DNA from 4 places in the Vibrio metoecus genome. Region 1 is predicted to be linked to each of the others. Evidence: predicted binding sites of a transcription regulator. Region 1 holds the regulator's gene; each other region holds the start of a gene.
The links. The regulator PurR, encoded in region 1, represses purine synthesis genes. The targets are predictions, from matches to a motif close to TNANGNAAACGTTTNCNTNA.
Positions count from the first base shown of each region.

Region 2: the regulator PurR is predicted to act here: its motif matches at 1,768-1,787, upstream of EPB59_RS07050 (phosphoribosylaminoimidazolesuccinocarboxamide synthase).
Region 3: the regulator PurR is predicted to act here: its motif matches at 1,284-1,303, upstream of pckA (phosphoenolpyruvate carboxykinase (ATP)).
Region 4: the regulator PurR is predicted to act here: its motif matches at 3,571-3,590, upstream of EPB59_RS14440 (formate--tetrahydrofolate ligase).

Region 1 covers NZ_CP035686.1:1,003,402-1,008,143, forward strand. Annotated here, with positions in the region: gene EPB59_RS04670 (alpha/beta fold hydrolase) at 1-615, shown strand, start outside; gene EPB59_RS04675 (DUF2007 domain-containing protein) at 621-932, opposite strand; gene EPB59_RS04680 (TVP38/TMEM64 family protein) at 961-1,650, opposite strand; gene EPB59_RS04685 (TfoX/Sxy family DNA transformation protein) at 1,932-2,519, opposite strand; cyclic di-GMP riboswitch class I at 2,634-2,719, opposite strand; gene purR (HTH-type transcriptional repressor PurR) at 2,878-3,888, opposite strand; gene torD (molecular chaperone TorD) at 4,241-4,742, opposite strand, start outside.
Region 2 covers NZ_CP035686.1:1,562,103-1,566,844, forward strand. Annotated here, with positions in the region: gene EPB59_RS07035 (J domain-containing protein) at 1-714, shown strand, start outside; gene EPB59_RS07040 (hypothetical protein) at 865-1,047, shown strand; gene EPB59_RS07045 (helicase) at 1,339-1,740, shown strand; gene EPB59_RS07050 (phosphoribosylaminoimidazolesuccinocarboxamide synthase) at 1,890-2,996, shown strand; gene EPB59_RS07055 (transporter) at 3,097-3,447, opposite strand; gene EPB59_RS07060 (NAD-dependent malic enzyme) at 3,939-4,742, shown strand, end outside.
Region 3 covers NZ_CP035686.1:2,883,094-2,887,835, forward strand. Annotated here, with positions in the region: gene pckA (phosphoenolpyruvate carboxykinase (ATP)) at 1-1,109, opposite strand, end outside; gene hslO (Hsp33 family molecular chaperone HslO) at 1,446-2,321, opposite strand; gene hslR (ribosome-associated heat shock protein Hsp15) at 2,355-2,732, opposite strand; gene gspC (type II secretion system protein GspC) at 2,962-3,879, shown strand; gene gspD (type II secretion system secretin GspD) at 3,925-4,742, shown strand, end outside.
Region 4 covers NZ_CP035687.1:191,976-196,717, reverse strand. Annotated here, with positions in the region: gene folE (GTP cyclohydrolase I FolE) at 1-399, shown strand, start outside; gene msrB (peptide-methionine (R)-S-oxide reductase MsrB) at 480-1,616, opposite strand; gene EPB59_RS14440 (formate--tetrahydrofolate ligase) at 1,793-3,541, opposite strand; gene mscL (large-conductance mechanosensitive channel protein MscL) at 3,772-4,182, opposite strand; gene elbB (isoprenoid biosynthesis glyoxalase ElbB) at 4,518-4,742, opposite strand, start outside.

The DNA.
Region 1 (4,742 bases):
AGAGATTGGATAGCCAATCGCTATACTTTCAAAACGGTCACCCTTGATGTGCTGAGAGTATTGGATCATCTGAAAATCCAGTCAGCCCATTTTGTGGGAATGTCCCTCGGTACGATCATCGTCCGTAACCTTGCCGAGCTTGCGACACACCGTGTTAGTTCCATGGTGCTTGGTGGTGCGGTAACGCGGCTTAATGCGCGCTCACAACTGTTGGTTAGGCTAGGGCATTTGAGCAAACACCTCATCCCGTATATGTGGCTGTATCGGCTATTTGCTTACATAGTGATGCCGCAGCGCAGCCAAAAAGAGTCACGACATCTCTTTATCCGTGAAGCGCAAAAGCTGTGTCAAAAAGAGTTTAAGCGCTGGTTTACCTTAACGGCTGAAGTTAATCCCATGATGCGCTACTTCCGTGACCGTGAATTACCGATCCCCACTTTATATTTGATGGGTGAGAAGGATTACATGTTTATCCATCCGGTGAAGGAGATGGTTGCACTGCATGCGCAGAGTGAACTGTATGAAATTCCAAATTGTGGGCATGTATGTAATGTCGAGCAGCCTGAGCTGTTTAATCAGCGTTCTATCGAGTTTATCCAGCGCCAAATCCGTTAACACTTTTATTCATTACATTGGGTAAATCCACACTGCCAACAAACGCTAAACTGCCCTTCATGGCTTTCGCCGCATTGTGGGCATAACCAGCGAGATTGTTTCGGCGGATTAAGATACTCAGCGATGATTTGCTCGGCGGCGGTTTTCTGCTGAGGTTTCTTTAACCAAAGTGATGGTGCGCTGCTGGAATCCATCGGGAGCTCGCCACGCAGCGCAAACAGCATCTCTCCACGCAATTCACACGGGATCCCTTGTTGATGCAACAACTGCATCAAGATATGAGCCTCTAATGGATGATTTGCAGTATAAATTTTCATCATGGTTGATGGGGGTTCTAGCCCAAGCTCATTTCATCGGTGATGAAACAGGGCGCCGTTGAAGTTTATTCATGAACCATTTCACCACAACAGGAAATACACCCAACAACACAAAAGAGGCGAGCACTGGTGCAGAAACGATCTGGCTCAAGCTAGAGATTTCGGCTAGTTGAGTGCCGGCATTGAGATAAACTGCTGTGCCAGGCAACATCCCTAATTGGCTGACCCAATAGTAACGCCAAATGGAAATAGGCGTGAGACCCATGACCAAGTTAATCAAAAAGAAGGGGAAAATGGGAATTAAGCGTAGCGAGAGCAAATAAAAGGCTCCATCCCGTTCGACACCTTGGTTAATGGTTAACAGCTTATCGGCAAATTGAGCTTGAACCCAGTCGCGCAATAAAAAGCGGCTGCTGAGGAAAGCAAGAGTTGCCCCAATCGTACTCGCAAATGAGGCTAGCAGAAGGCTGAGCCAAAACCCAAACAGTGCTGCACCCAATAGGGTGACAACAGTGGCGCCTGGGACCGAAAAGGCAGTCAACAGGACATACAACACAAAATAGATAAGCGCAGCTTGTACAAGATGTGCATCAATGTAGTTTGCCAATTCGGCTTGCTTGGCTTTGGCCACATCTAACGTCAGATAATGGCTAAATTGTGTCACCAAGATCGCCGTTATCGCGATCAAAATAAGGGCAATAATGAGCTTTTTGTTCATGAGTGGTACCTAGTCAGCACTTTGATATTGAGGCTTTTGATAGCCATAAGTGGAATATCTTATCCCATTGGTAATGAAGGCAATGCATCAGGACTTGGGTATAAGTATATCGACTCAAAATAAATTCGCCCGATTGGTATGAACTAGGGCTATGAAGTAGAAGACAGGGGAAGCGCCGTATTTCTTTCAAAAAAATAACGCGCCCGTGTGGACGCGTTATCAGATTTTACTCAAAGTATTCATACAAACTTGGCGAGGAAAGACAAACTCAAAACGAGAAATCAAAGGTGTCTTAGTAGTTCGTCACGACGATTTTGTGGGATCACTGACCAATGTTTACCTTCGATTGCCCCCTCTAAAGCCCATAACAGCTCAAGACTAACCTCTGCCGAATGGGTACGTTGAATGGCTTTATACGCTTCAACAGAACCGAAAGAGTGTAGAGACTCAACGCTTTCGATACCGGCTTTTTTGAGCATTCTTTCCGTTGCTAAACGCAAGTTGGGAAGATCTTTCAAACGGTCAGGCTTCGCTTGTGCTTGTGTTTCACGTTCGGTCTTAGCGACCTCAAGCGCAATACGAGCTTCACTTAGGATAGAGGTTGGATTACTCCAACAATCATCAGGTAGAGCGTAGTACTTAGTGACGACGGGGAAACCACGCTTTTTGTAAACATAAGGTTCATAACCTTGCTGCTTGAACTTTTCGATTGTGGCATCGTCTGCACGGATGTGCAGAGTATCGTTAACCACAAGCGCAAACATAGTTTCGTCGACGAAAATACCAAAGCCACCAAACATTGAACGAGATTTCACACGTCCTAGCTGCTCAAAGAGCCGCATTGAATCTTTTAATACTGGTTTATCCATGCTGTTAGTCTCGGAGTATTGTTACATACGCCACCAAATCAGGTCCGAGAAAATTAGCAAAAGCATGCAACTGCCGTGTCAATGATGAGTCAACATAGTGTATGCATTTTTGCCATCGGTAACCCCGCTACCTACCTATGTTCTGGTTTAGGCCGGAGGCTTTGCGTCCCATTCTTTCAAATGGTTTGCCCTGTGCGTGACATTTTTCCTGATAAAAAATAACCAAACTTGGGTCATTCTCACATACTGATATTTCAATTGTGAGAATGAGCCATGTTAATAATACTCGCTCTACATTAGTTTTGTCATATTTATGTGACAAGCTTTCAAATATAGGCTCTGTGAATTGTCAAGAAAGTTAGGATTTTGTCAAGTCTTTCACAGTGTCGCGTTCGACGATCTCAGGATGCATCTCGAAAATTCGGCGCTCGTGTTCTTTATCTTTAATACGCTCTAACAGAATTTCGAACGCATTTTTACCCACACGACGCTTAGGTTGGTGCACTGTGGTCAGTGGTGGAGAGAAGTATTCGGCCAGTTCGATATTATCGTAACCAATCACGGATATTTCTTCAGGAACACGAATCCCTTTTTGTTGCAAACGGCTCATTAGACCTAATGCCATGGTGTCGTTGAAGCAGAATACGGCAGTTGGGCGCTTATCCATAGCAATGATTTTGTCGGCGGCAAGGACTGCGGTATCACACTCAAAATTACCTTCTAGAATCCAATCTTCATTCACGGGTAAGTGCGCTTCAGCCATCGCTCGGCGGAAACCTTGAATACGCTCTTGGCAAGCGGCTTTGACAAAATGACCACTTAAACAGGCAATATCGGTATGTCCACGATCCGTCAGATATTTGGTCGCGAGATAGCCACCTTCCTCTGAGTTATCGATGATTTTATCAGCGTGCGACGTTTCTGGGCCCCAATCCATGATTACTTTTGGAATGTCTTTGTGAGCGTCGAGCATTTCCTGCAGCTCTTGAGTCAGGTCAGAGCACATGACTAAAATGCCATCCACACGTTTTTCGGCCAGCATGCGAATATAATCACGCTGCTTTTCATAGATGCCGCCCGTGTTACACAGAATCAAAGTATAACCTTGACGGTAACAGTAGCTTTCCACACCATCGATCACTTCCGAGAAAAACAGGTTTGTTGATTGAGTCACTAGCATGCCAATGGTGCGTGTAGTGTTGCACTTCAAACTACGTGCGACCGCACTCGGTGCATAGTTGAGTTGCTTAACCGCTTCCATCACTTTCTCTTGGGTGGTTTCTGCCACAAAGCGAGTTTTATTGATAACGTGAGAAACGGTGGTGGTAGACACGCCTGCAAGGCGCGCCACATCTTTAATCGTAGCCATAGAGTGTTCCTGTCGATGACTGCTGATGCCAGCGAATGTTATTGGTTAATTAAATCAGCAGAAGTAAGGCGAGACTGAGCGAATCTTCACACTCTGTGCGGCGAGGAACTACATATACCGTACGTAAAGCGCTTCAATCATCATGCCTAAAGTAATAAAAATACAAAAACCGCCAAGAAACAGCGGTTTACATTTTTATTCGTTTTTATCGTTTGCGGGTGGATTTTAGACTGCAAATGTATCCGCCGCAACGAAATTCATTCATCAAACTTTAAGTTCTTTCACAATTGATTTGTTTATGCCCCTGGCTTTTTGCAATGGTAAAGTTAGGGGCATAAAAATAGACGTGTTGTTATTGAATGCGCTGACCTAGTTCATCGATGTAACGTTGATCTTGCTGTAAAAATGCCAACGTTAACCGAGCTGCCGCCGCGTAAAAACCAAACGCATCAAACTGAGTACAACGTTCAACAAAAAGGGGTAACCAACTCAATAAGTGTTGAGTAATGAAATCAGATTGTGTCTTGAGAGCTGAGTTAACCTCGGAGCCTTCTTTATTCGGGGTATTGCTGATAACAAGATGCGCAAGAAAGTCGAGTTGAATCGCGAGATGATCGGCGGGCTCATTAAGGTTCGGATCCACATTCACGTTATAGTGGCTGAGTAATTCACGCATGAGTTGTGCGGGCTTGCCATTGAGTAATCCTTTGTCTGTGTAGACAGATGCATAGGGTAACGCTGAGTCACGATCGGACTTTAAAAATAGATCGCAAAAATCAGCGGCAAGTTCCAACTGTGCATCTTGGCGATCTTGCAAGCGATTGAGTGCATCGATCAAACTTTTCACTTCCATC
Region 2 (4,742 bases), 560 kb from region 1:
GCCCTTAGTGGCAACGTTCGCGCTACAGCGACTTTGGCTAAGTGGTATGAACAGCACTCCTCGCCCATTCCCGCACTGGATTTGGCCGAACTCTGGTATCGCGTAAATTCGAATCAAGACAGCGAATCCGAGCAAGGGTATTCACGTTTACTAGAGCAAAAATTCAATCAACAGCGTGAAAAACAGCTCAGCAGCATCGAATCCTTAGATAAAGTGATTGATCAGGACCTCAGTGCTCCACCCACACAACCCATACCAACAACCAACCAAGCGATTACCAGCGATTGGTTATTACCGTTACTCACGGCCGTGGGGCTTCTGCTCGCGATCATTACCGTTCGCATGATATGGCGGAAACCTCGCAACTCAGTAATAGCATCCACCACCATCGATCCAGAAACAAAGATCAAAGAGCAACAGTTCATTATTAAGAGACAGAAACAACAGCTTGATCAGCTATTTCAAGAATGCAAACGGCTGCAACAAAACCAAGCCAATGACCTCAGCGGGCAAAAAGTGGCTATCGCCTATGCCGTCATGGGATTTCATCCAACGCAAACACCCGACGTAAAAGCCATCAAATTACGTTATAAGCAGCTATCGAAAATCTATCATCCCGATCTACACGGGAGTGATGAGGAAATGAAACGACTCAATTCGGCGGTCAAAATCGTGATTGATTCAGTTAATAAATCGTTACAAAAACAAGCATAGGCATTGAGAATTCTTGTTTAACAATTGCAAAATCAGTGTTTGCGCAATCGATCTCCCTCTCAACCACAATTACAAATAGTTAACTTTTCTTATTCACTCGTGCAATAATCCGCGCGAAATTTACGCCTGATTTGGGTGGGAGAAAAGACAATGTTTAGCGTAGAAGGCATCTGTGATTGGTGTAAACAGCCAAAACTACTGACAAAACATGAATATGTGGATGGTAAAGCCCATCATTCATGTGAAAACTGCAATGAATTTGCCCGTATGGATGTGCGGCAATTTAATCTAGCTGAGATGGCATTCCGAGAAAAACAACAAGCAGCTCGATAGATAGCATCCTCTTCGATTGGACAAGCGCCTTAAGGCGCTTTTTCTATTTATAGCCATCTAAGCCCCATTCACACTCCACTTGCTTTACGTGCCACCGCTCACAAAACACACCATCCATCAAAATTATCACTACTCGCAGCACAGAATCCAACCAATTGAAAAATAATAATTTAACTTAAAAAGCCAGATAAGAATCCACTTGTCTGTACTTTTTTTATCCAAAAATAGGTTGCAAAAACAGCCAATCAATAATACTGTATTTACATACAGCATGTATGGAGAAACAGTATTATGTTACACACTGAATTCAAACATTTGGGGCTATACCCATCACATACACGAACCACACTACGTCCAGCGAACGAATTAACTGGTGACGCTCACGTAATGCAACGTCTCGCCTGTTTATCTGAGCGCGCACAATGGATTCTCTATACAGCTCAATGCCAACGCCCAAATATTCAATTACTCCATGCACACCAGATCGATAGTGGCAAGGTAATCCATATCAAGCCATCCAAGGTTTATTCAGAAGCAGAGATCATTGCCAAAGCCATCGCTTGCCGAACAGCCAGTGCGATTGTGGCCAGCAGTGCGATTGATCTGATGACTCAACAACAGCTAAAACAGTATGCTCAGCAGCATCATTGCGAACTGTTTTTCATCAAACAAGCACCTTACTCTTTACACTAATCACCTGAGAGTGAACGGAGAATAAATTTAAGCAAACGTTTGCTTTTTGTCTGGCGGCAGAAATTAGTTCTGGTATCATGCGCTCAACCCGCGATTTTCTATAGAGGAAAATCGCAAAGTGAAGTTTGAATTCAGATAGGAATGTCTCAATGAGCCTTGCAGATCAAGTCCTTGCCGTCAATGACGACCTCCCCATTCGTACTCATCAACCTGTGCATAGCGGCAAAGTTCGTTCCGTGTATTGGTTGACAGAGCAAGATAGCCGACGCCTCATCAAAGAAAAAGGTTATCCCGTCGCCGAAGATGCGCCATTGGCCATTATGGTGATCAGTGACCGAATTTCAGCATTTGACTGTATTTGGCATGCTGAAGGCGATGTCCGAGGTGTACCCGGTAAAGGTGCAGCATTGAATGCGATCTCTAATCACTGGTTCAAGCTGTTCCAACAACAGGGTTTAGCGGATAGCCACATTTTAGATATTCCTCACCCTTTCGTCTGGATTGTACAAAAAGCTCGCCCAATCAAAATTGAAGCGATTTGTCGTCAATACATCACGGGCTCTATGTGGCGCGCTTATTCAAAGGGTGAGCGAGAGTTTTGTGGTATCACTTTACCTGAGGGTTTAGAGAAAGATAGCCAACTCCCAGAACTGCTGATGACCCCCTCCACCAAAGGTATTTTGCGTGGTATTCCCAGTGTGCCAGAGGCGGATGATGTCAACATCTCGCGCCAAGATATTGAAGCCAACTACGCGGCATTTAATTTCAACCAGCCACAAGATATTGACCATTACGAGACACTGCTCAAACAAGGTTTTGCCGTGATCAGTGAAGCCTTAAAAAGTGTGGGGCAAATTTTTGTCGATACCAAATTTGAGTTTGGCTATGTGACTGATCAGCAAGGACAACAAAAACTGATCTATATGGATGAAGTCGGTACTCCTGATTCATCACGTATTTGGGATGCGGAACAGTATCAACAAGGAAAGATTGTTGAAAACTCAAAAGAGGGCTTCCGCCAATTTTTACTCAATTACTTTCCTGACCCCGATATTCTGCTTAATAAAGAGCGTATGCCAGAGCGTGAAGCACTCGCGCGTGATAACGCTTTACCATTAGAAGCATTACTTGATATTTCACGCACCTATTTAGGCATTGCAGAAAAAATCACCGGACAACCCATTCATCTTAGCAATCAGCCAAAACAAGAGATCATCGATATTTTAGACCAAGAATACGGGCTAATAGAACGCTAAAACCATGCAACGATGTAGTGAATAATAGAAGTGAACAAAGGGGCGATAACGCCCCTTTGTTTTATATTGTCGATTGAGATTTAAGCCTTTTTTCAAAACATCACAACTTAATAAGAAACTCGTCTTGATTTGTCGATTCAATCTGCGCAGCACTCTTGCTTTGAATCGCGGTAAGTTGTTGTTCATCAAGTGCATAGGGCATCACCAGAGTCAGCTCTTCAATCCCTTCTTGTTTCGCCAGTTTCACTAGGGTAATTAAGTTGGACTCATCACTGCGCCGAGTGGAGAGTCGCTTTAAAGCGACATCCCACAGCCGATCTTGTGGACTCTGCTCTTCCTTGATGACATCCAACCATGCAATACCGAAAATCGGTGCAAATGAGCCAACAGCCTCAACAAAAGTCCATTTTTTAGTGCAGGATACGCCTAAAAATGTGGTGTAGTCGAACACTGCGCTAATCCTTACTTTTTCCATTCTGTCCCCCGACATGATTGGCAACACAGTGAAACCACTATTGACCATGCTTGTGCATATAGCAATACGATATAAGAAAATAGTCTTTTATGTTAGGCAATCGGTTTCAAAGGCTATATAAAAACCAAAGTAGTAACACCACGCCTACATTTTTAAAATGATATGTGTTTTGTTGATTAATATTTTCTTATTCAAACAAAATCCCCTCCGTAAAGCCCAATCAAAAGCACGAATAATCTTAAGGTGTAAATCATCCTAAAGCTTTAAGCAGAGGACTTAATCACTAATAGCCACCAAGTTGCACACAAATTATCCATCTCATTAGCTCTTGAGTGTTTTAAACACTGGGCTTGCGCACAGAAGCAGGATATTCAACGGACGCAAGCCGTTTGTCTATTTACAATCCAACCAGCAAGTCGGTATCATTTTCGCGTTTCTCTTCTACCCTACCAATCAATAGGCCGAACATGAATAACGATAAACGTCCGCTGTATATCTCCTACGCAGGCCCTGCTCTTCTTAGTACTCCCCTGCTCAACAAAGGTAGCGCTTTCAGCGCAGAAGAACGAGCTTCATTTAACCTTGAGGGTTTACTGCCCGAAGCGACAGAAACCATTCAGGAGCAAGTGGTACGTGCATACCAACAATATCGCGGTTTCGAAAGCGATATGGATAAACATATTTACCTGCGCAACATTCAAGACACGAACGAGACCTTGTTCTACCGTTTGGTACAAAATCATATTTCCGAGATGATGCCGATCATCTATACCCCTACCGTGGGCGCGGCATGTGAGAATTTCTCTAACATTTACCGCCGTGGTCGTGGTCTGTTCATCTCTTATGCCAACCGTGATCGTATCGACGACCTGCTCAACAACGCAGCCAACCACAACGTGAAAGTGATTGTGGTCACCGATGGTGAACGTATTTTAGGTCTGGGCGACCAAGGCATCGGAGGCATGGGCATTCCAATTGGTAAACTGTCACTCTATACCGCTTGTGGTGGTATCAGCCCAGCTTATACTTTGCCTGTAGTGCTTGATGTGGGTACCAACAACCCACAACGCCTTGCTGATCCTATGTACATGGGCTGGCGTCATCCTCGAATCACTGGGGCTGACTACGACAACTTTGTTGAAGAGTTTATGCAAGCGGTTCAACGCCGTTGGCCAGATGCATTAATCCAGTTCGAAGATTTTGCACAGAAAAATGCGATGCCGCTGCTGGAGCGCTATAAAAACCGCGTGTGTTGCTTTAATGATGATATT
Region 3 (4,742 bases), 1.0 Mb from region 1:
GGCAATACACCAAAAGCATCCGCTGACAGGAAGATCACTTTTGTCGCATGACCGCCTTTAGATACTGGTTTTACGATGTTGTCGATGTGATAGATAGGGTAAGAAACACGAGTGTTTTCTGTTTTAGAACCATCATCAAAATCGATTGAGCCATCGCTGCGTACGGTCACGTTTTCTAGCAAAGCATCACGGCGGATTGCGTTGTAAATATCCGGTTCTGCTTCTTTAGACAGTTTGATGGTTTTTGCGTAGCAGCCACCTTCAAAGTTAAACACGCCATCATCATCCCAGCCGTGCTCATCGTCACCGATCAAGGCACGTTTAGGATCGGTCGACAGAGTAGTTTTACCGGTACCTGATAGACCGAAGAAGATCGCGACATCGCCCGCTTTGCCCATGTTGGCAGAGCAGTGCATTGAGGCAATACCTTGCAGCGGCAGGAAGTAGTTCATCATCGCGAACATGCCTTTTTTCATCTCACCGCCGTACCAAGTACCGCCGATGAGCTGCATGCGCTCAGTCAGGTTAAACACAGTGAAGTTTTCTGAGTTCAGACCGTGCTCTTTCCAGTTCGCATTGGTACATTTCGCGCCGTTCATCACTACGAAGTCTGGCTTGAAGTTCGTTAGTTCATCTTCGCTTGGGCGGATAAACATGTTTTTCACGAAGTGCGCTTGCCATGCCACTTCCGTAATGAAGCGAACACTCAGGCGAGTATCGGCGTTAGCACCACAGTAGCCATCCAATACGAATACGCGCTTACCTGAAAGCTGTTTGGTGACTTGTGCTTTCAGGTCATTCCAGACTTCTTGATTAATCGGTTTGTTATCGTTTTTCGCTTTGTCTGATGTCCACCACAGAGTATCGCGGGTGGTATCGTCTTTTACGATAAACTTATCTTTTGGTGAGCGGCCAGTGAAGATGCCAGTATCAACCGCAACCGCGCCTAATTCGGTGACCACACCACGCTCATAACCTTCGAGGTCAGAACGGGTTTCTTCAGCAAATAACAGTTCATAGCTCGGGTTACGAACTATTTCAGTTACGCCGGTGATCCCATATTGGGCTAGATCGAGTTGTGCAGCCTTAGTATGTTCCATAACGGTCATAGGTGCTCCTTGTAGGATTTTGTAGGGATTTTGTAATAATTTATGTAATTGTTATCTGCTCACCATGCTAGCAACGGACCTCGGAGAAAACAGGGAGGCAGTTCAAATATTGCCCACCGAGTTTCTGTGGTTTTAGGTAACTCGTCACATATATTGGCATTACTATTTTATCGTGCGCGCAAACCTTTGCGCCAGAGGCCAAAGATTAATACTTCTCAGAAATTAAGTACGGCGTACTGTGATTTTGATCGTTGATTTTATTGGTATTTTATAGAGAAAAAGCCAGCGGGGAGCTGGCTTTTTGGCGGTTTTTACGTGCTTGTTAAACGCAGCGAATTAATGCAGTACGGAACCATTTCCGCCTTGTGGCGCATACAATTCAGCCACTTGCGCAGCATCGAATGAGTAAGTGGCACCACAATAATCGCAATGTAGAGCCACTGCACCCTCTTGGGCAAGGATGTCATTAATCTCATCACGTGCAACAGTCATGATCGCCGCTGCACTGCGCTCACGTGAGCAACCACAGCGGAAGCTGACCGGATGCGGTGCGAACAACTGAACTTTCTCTTGGTTGTAAAGACGGTACAGCAGTTCTTCGGCAGGTAGAGCAAATAACTCTTCGTTCTTGATGGTGTCAGTTAATTGTTCTAAATGTTCGAAATCATCGGCAGAGCCTTTACCATCGGGTACGATTTGCAGCAACATGCCAGCCGCACAGGCTTTACCTGCATGCTCACCGACGCGGATCCACAAACGAGTTTTGAGCTGCTCTGAACGTAGGAAGTAACCTTCGAGTACATCGGCAAGGGTGTCGCCTTCCAAACCTACTACCCCTTGATATCGCTCACCTTGTTTAGGTTCAATAGTGATCACTAGGTGACCTTTGCCCAGCATGTCATGCAGATTAGCATTGTCGGCAATATCGCCTTGCCAACGCGCTACACCACGGACTTGTTGGTTGTTATCACCGTTAATGACAACCAGAGATACTGGACCATCACCTTGCAGTTGCAGAGTGATAGAGCCTTCAAACTTCAGTGTTGCCGTGAGTAGCGATGTGGCAACCAGCAATTCGCCGATCAGGTGTTTTACCGCAGCAGGATATTCCTGACTGGAAATCATGTGCTGATAAGTATCGTCCAGTTGAACTAACTCACCACGCACGGAGAGGTCTTCAAAAAGATAGCGATGTAGCATGTTGTTCGCCATTGAGCTTGTCGTCATAAGGAATTGTCCGGCTAATTACTGATGGATAAATTTGAGTAGATCTCGGCGCTGTTTCTTGTCTGGACGTCGATCCGGACTCGGGTTGAGCTGGCGCATCATGGCATTGCGTTCACGCTTAGCGATGCTTTCAGCCGTTTCACGGTAGAGCCGTTGCGCTTCTGGTGCTCCACGGCGTTGGTCAGAGATCTTCTCGATAATGACCGTTTTCTCGTCATGTCCCTGACGTAATGTGATCTGTGCACCAAGTTCTACCGATTTACTGGGTTTGGTGCGCTGGCCATTATAGTGGACTTTGCCGCCTTCGACCATATTTCGCGCGAGCGAGCGAGTTTTGTAAAATCTTGCCGCCCACAACCATTTATCCAGCCTTACGTCATCTGCACTGGAACTCATTGCCCCTTTTCCTCTCTAACCTTGTTACGTTTTGGCCAATTTTCTTGATTAACAATGGTGTTTGCGAGGCAGTTTTTCAAGCAAGTCGACAATTTAACGTTTGAGACGGATCTCTTAATAAGGCTTGTGCTATATTGCCATGCCTGCATAAAGTCTTGAAAAACATCTGTACGGGCGAATTTGCGCAATATGAAGCGTAAAAGTACAGAAAGGAATAACGTGGAAATTTATGGAATTTAAACAACTTCCTCCGCTTGCAACGTGGCCGCGTTTGATTAGCCAAAATGCACCGCGGTGGCAAAAGCCAATCAGTGAAGGATTGACGCTCGTGCTGCTGGTGGCCTCGGCTTGGACGTTGGGCAAAATGGTGTGGTTAATGCTGGGAGAGCCAGCACAAGCACCAAGTTGGAGCCCAACCCTATCAGGTTTAAAGCCAGATCGTCAGCCGCTGGATATTAGCGTATTGCAAAAAGGTGACCTGTTTGGTGTGTTTACTGAACAGAAAGAGCCTGTGGTTGAGCAGCCCGTTGTGGTTGATGCCCCCAAGACTCGTTTGAGCCTTGTTTTATCTGGCGTGGTCGCTAGCAATGATATGCAAAAAAGCCTAGCGGTGATTGCAAACCGTGGTGTGCAAGCCACTTACGGGATCAATGAGGTGATCGAAGGTACACAGGTAAAATTAAAAGCGGTGATGCCAGATCGTGTCATTCTAAGTAATGCAGGCCGTGATGAAACCTTGATGCTTGAAGGATTGGACTATTCTGCGCCTGCTGTACCGTCTACGCCTAACGCGCAGACCCCACGTCAAGGTCAAGCGGCGATGCCAGCCCCCCAGTTGGAAGAGAAGCTTGATGCTATTCGTGAAGCGATTACCCGAAATCCGCAGGAAATTTTTCAGTATGTACGCCTGTCTCAGGTAAAGCGGGATGACAAAGTGCTCGGTTATCGAGTGAGCCCGGGAAAAGATCCGGCACTGTTTGAATCAATAGGTTTACAAGATGGCGATATGGCAGTGGCGATTAATGGCTTGGATCTGACGGATCCCAATGTAATGAATACGCTATTTCAGTCGATGAATGACATGACCGAAATGAATCTGACCGTTGAGCGTGATGGTCAACAACATGATGTATATATTCAATTTTAACGCTAAGGCGAGTAACGACGCGTTAGTGAGGCAAGGGAGTTCCCAGTGAAATTTTGGCTGAAAAAAAGTTCATGGCTGTTGGCTGGCAGTTTATTGTCCACACCTCTAGCGATGGCAAATGAGTTCAGTGCTAGCTTCAAAGGCACCGACATTCAAGAATTTATCAATATTGTTGGGCGCAATCTTGAGAAGACCATCATTGTCGACCCTTCGGTACGCGGCAAAGTGGATGTGCGCAGTTTTGATACCTTAAACGAAAAGCAGTATTACAGTTTCTTCCTCAGTGTGCTTGAAGTGTATGGTTTCGCTGTGGTCGAAATGGATAACGGCGTACTGAAAGTCATCAAATCGAAAGATGCAAAGACTTCCGCCATACCGGTATTGAGTGGCGAAGAGCGCGCCAATGGCGATGAAGTGATCACCCAAGTGGTAGCGGTGAAAAACGTTTCAGTACGCGAGTTGTCACCTTTGCTGCGCCAACTGATTGATAACGCAGGGGCAGGTAACGTAGTGCACTACGATCCCGCTAACATCATCTTGATCACCGGTCGTGCTGCAGTGGTGAACCGTTTAGCGGAAATTATTCGTCGCGTTGACCAAGCCGGCGACAAAGAGATTGAAGTGGTTGAGCTGAATAATGCATCTGCCGCAGAAATGGTGCGGATTGTTGAAGCGCTCAACAAAACGACAGACGCACAAAATACACCTGAATTCTTAAAGCCCAAGTTTGTGGCCGATGAGCGTACCAACTCGATTTTGATTTCTGGCGATCCGAAAGTGCGCGAGCGCTTGAAGCGTCTGATCAAGCAGTTGGATGTCGAGATGGCGGCCAAAGGTAATAACCGCGTAGTGTATTTGAAATA
Region 4 (4,742 bases), on a different replicon from region 1:
ACCGTTATCGAAAACAAGATGAAAGTGAGTGAGATGGTTAAAGTGAAAGACATCACACTGACCAGTACTTGTGAACACCACTTAGTCACCATCGATGGCTCGGCAGCGGTGGCGTATATTCCGCGCGGCAAAATCATCGGCTTATCGAAAATTAATCGCATTGTGCGCTTTTTTGCCCAGCGTCCGCAGGTGCAAGAGCGTATGACGCAGCAGATCTTAGTTGCGCTGCAAACGTTGCTTGAGTCGGATGATGTGGCAGTCACCATCGATGCGACTCACTATTGTGTGAAATCTCGCGGCGTGATGGATGCAACCAGCGTGACCACAACGACCGCTTTGGGTGGGATTTTCAAATCTAACCCTGCAACGCGTGCGGAATTCCTACACGGTTTGCGTTAATTCATTCTCTTAAAAGTGAATATGAATCAGCCCTCAAATTGAGGGCTGATTGCTTTTCGGGGATAGGACTAATTAAAACGTTATTTGAACAGTGCTAGATATTCACCGTAGCCTTGCGCTGCCATCTCGTGTTTTGGAATAAAACGCATCGCGGCGGAGTTCATGCAATAACGTAAACCGGTTGGAGCAGGGCCATCGTTAAACACATGGCCGAGGTGTGAATCGGCAAAGCGGCTACGCACTTCGGTACGCGTGTAGAACAGGCTATTGTCATCTTTAGTGACAATGTAACCTGAATTGAGCGGTTTAGTGAAGCTCGGCCAACCGGTTCCTGATTTGTACTTGTCGGTAGAAGAAAACAGCGGTTCACCCGATACAATATCAACGTAAATGCCATCTTCTTTATTGTCCCAATATTCATTATCGAATGGACGTTCTGTGCCTTCGTTCTGAGTCACCTTGTATTGCAAGCTGGTCAGTTTAGCGCGGATTTGATCATCTGATGGACGCACATAAGTTTTGACATTAGCTTGCCCATTTTTTTCATCAATCCACTGGCGAAGGGTTTTCGGATGCGTGTTTCGGTCAACGCCGAAAATCTCATCCAAATACTGATCGCGTCCTGATGCGTAGCGATAGTAGTTGTAACGGACTTTATTCTTCTTGTAGTAGTCCTGATGGTAGTCTTCTGCTGGCCAGAACTTTTTAAACTCAATCAACTCGGTTTTGAGTGGCTTTTTGAATATGCCGAGTTGATCAATCTCCATCATAAAACGTTTAGCCACTTCAAGTTGCTCGGCGTTGTGATAGAAAATCGCCGGGCGATATTGTTCACCTCTATCCACAAACGAGCCTTGATCATCGGTTGGGTCGATGTGTCGGAAGAAGTTATCCAGCACTTGTTCATAAGTGACGATCTTCGGGTCAAACGTCACTTGAATGACCTCGATGTGTCCCGTTTTACCCGATGAGACTTGCTTATAAGTCGGGTTATCGACATCTCCACCGGCATAACCTGAAATCACATCCACGACACCGGGAAGTTTCTCCATATCCGATTCTGTACACCAGAAGCAGCCACCAGCCAATGTCGCTTGCTGGTAATTGGCTGAAGCTGAGGCGATGGTACTGGGTTTGGTGTCCGCTTGGCTAAACAGAGAAAGGGTGAGTGCCAGCAAGGCGAACAGTGGCGCTCCCCAAGTAAAGAGTCGTTTCATGAGCATTTCCTTTTGGTTCTTTACAAAGTTATAGAAAAAGAACGGCAAACCGGATCAGAAATTTCAGCCTTGGAGATAACTTTTTGTCAGAGATAACTTTTTATTAGAGGAAACGTTTTTAGGAAAGAATCACCGTGCTGCTACTAAGAGAAGCACGGGAGTAAGTTGGAAAAGAATTAACTTAAGCCGACGATGTTGCCGTGCTGATCGATATCGAGCGCCATAAATGAAGGTTTTTCCGGTAAACCGGGCATGGTCATCACACTGCCACACAGGGCGTAGACAAATTCGGCGCCTGCACATAAACGCAGTTCGCGGATCGGTACGATAAAATCACGTGGCGCGCCTTTGATTGCGGGATCGGTAGAAATCGACAGCGGTGTTTTTGCCAAGCAAACCGCAAGATGATCAAAGCCTTGGGCTTGCAGTTTGGCTAATTGCTGCGCGGCTTTATCACTCAGTGCAATCTCGGCAGCGCCATAACCTTTTACCGCGACCGCTTTGAGTTTTTCATCCAATAGCATGCTTGAATGATAGAGCGGAGTGAATTTCGCTGGATGTTGACACTGCTGAACCACTTTTTCGGCAAGGAGTTGGGTACCTTCACCACCTTTGGCAAAGCCTTCTGAAATGGCTACGGATACACGGTTGGGTAGGGCTTCAATCAGCTTAACCAGTTGTTCCAGTTCTTCGGCACAATCTTGTGGGAAGCGGTTAATCGCTACCACGGCAGGCACACCATACTGGTTAACGTTATCAATATGCCATTTCAAGTTTGCAAAACCGGCTTGCAAAGCGGCGCTGTCTGGCGCGAATAGGGCATCCGGTACCGCTTGGCCGGGGCGTAAATCATACAGGCCTGAATTGGCTTTTAAACCGCGTAAGGTGGCGACAATCACCGCACAATCTGGGGTTTTACCAGAGGCTTTGGCTTTGATGTTGCACGCTTTCTCAAACCCCATATCGGAGCCAAAACCGCCTTCGGTCACTGTGTAGTCTGCCAAACGGGTAGCAATGTCATCGGCAATGATCGAGGAGTTACCGTGAGCGATGTTGGCAAACGGGCCGGCGTGGATCAGTGTTGGAACGCCTTCTAAAGTCTGCATCAAGGTCGGTTCAATGGCTTCCTTCATGCTGACTGCCATTGCGCCAGCCACTTTCAGATCTTCGGTGGTGACCGGATTACCGTCCAAATCATAAGCCAACACCACATTACCGATACGGCGACGCAAATCGCGTAGATCCGAGGCGAGAGCTAGAATCGCCATCAATTCGGAGGCGGCAGAGATATCGAAACCATCTTCGCGCTCATAACCATTAATATTTTTTCCGGGCTCATTGCGGCCGACCGTCACCATGCGCAGCGCGCGATCGTTATGATCCATCACGCGTTTCCATATGACCTGTTTGGGGTCAATGCGCAGCGCTGGCATGCCTGTGCGACGCTCAAAATCGTCATATCCGAGGCGCTGCTCGTGATAAATTCGCGCATCAATCGCAGCTGCAGCAAGGTTGTGCGCCGCAGTGACGGCATGAATATCACCGGTTAAATGCAGATTGAGCTCTTCCATCGGTGCAACTTGTGAATACCCGCCGCCCGCAGCGCCACCTTTTACCCCAAAAATCGGCCCCATCGAAGGCTGACGAATGCACGCCATGACCGAGTGATTAAGTTTGGCCAACCCTTGTGCTAAACCAATCGTGGTAACGGTTTTACCTTCACCCAATGGTGTTGGGGTAATCGCAGTGACCAGAATGAATTTACCTTTGGGCTTGTTGGCCAATCGCTCTAGACAATGCAGTGACACTTTTGCTTTATGCAGGCCGTGACTTTCATACTCGTCAGCGTGTAATCCTGCTTTCTGAGCAATGGCATCGATAGGCGCTAATGATGTAGCGCGGCAAATTTCAATATCTGGCAGCATAAAACCCTCATCTAGAGCGGTAAAAATGGTGAGGAAAACGTTTGCGCGCAAATCATAGCGATAAATTGTGGCTTGTAAAGATTCTTATGGAGTGAATTCTGCGAGCGATTGGGATTTTAGCGGATTGCTGATTTTGATCAATTGAAGCACGAGATTTTTACTCTCATTCGATGCATTAAAATGGAAAAAGGCGCTCAAGTGAGCGCCTTAGAAGGGGGAATCATCCAGAGTTATTTATCTTGCTGTGCTTTTAACAAATCACGAATTTCAGAAAGCAGTTCTTGATCTTTGGTTGGCGCAGGTGGGGCTTTAGGCGCTTCTTCTTCCTTACGCTTCAAGCTATTGATCGCTTTTAAACCCATGAAAATGGCGAACGCGATAATCGTAAAATCGACCACGGTTTGGATAAATTTGCCGTAGGCAATCACTACAGCAGGGGCATCACCTTGCGCGGCAAGTAACACGAAACTCAGATCGCTAAAATTCACACCGCCTAAAATAATACCGATTGGCGGCATAATGATATCGGCGACAAAAGACGACACTATTTTGCCAAACGCCGCACCAATGATGATACCGACTGCCATGTCGATTACATTGCCACGAGATGCAAAAGCCTTGAACTCTTTAAGTAAGCTCATTGGGTTTTCTCCAAACTGAATAAATAAATTGTTGAATTGAAGGTGACTGCGGTATCAGGAGAAGCCAACGTTTTTCTGCTACCGATTACGTTACCAAGGGTATAGCTCTGTTTGGTTGTTCGCAATCTCGTCATCCAGAAATTTTATATACCTAGCATTATTGATGCGGACGTTTCATTTATTGGACAAATCGCTGTACCCAAACGACCTTGAATTACAGCCAATACCGCTGCAGCTTAAAAGCATAGAAACAACTTGGGATATGTGGATTAGATGGGATAAACCAATAATGCCCACCTAAAGTGGGCATTGTTGTCGATTGAGTTGGCAAAACGCTAAGCTAGCTGCAGTAGTCGCTCAACCAATTTTTCAATACCGGAAGCGGCTTGGGAAATATTCTCTGCCAACATGTAGGCGGGGGTGGAAAGCACTTTATGTCTTTCATCAAATACGATGCCTTCCACTGGGCAATCCACGTGCTGGCCACCTAATTGGTTAAATGCGGCTGCGGTGCCGTGATCATTGCCAATCGTGCCTTGAGCGGCTTCGCCATAAATCAT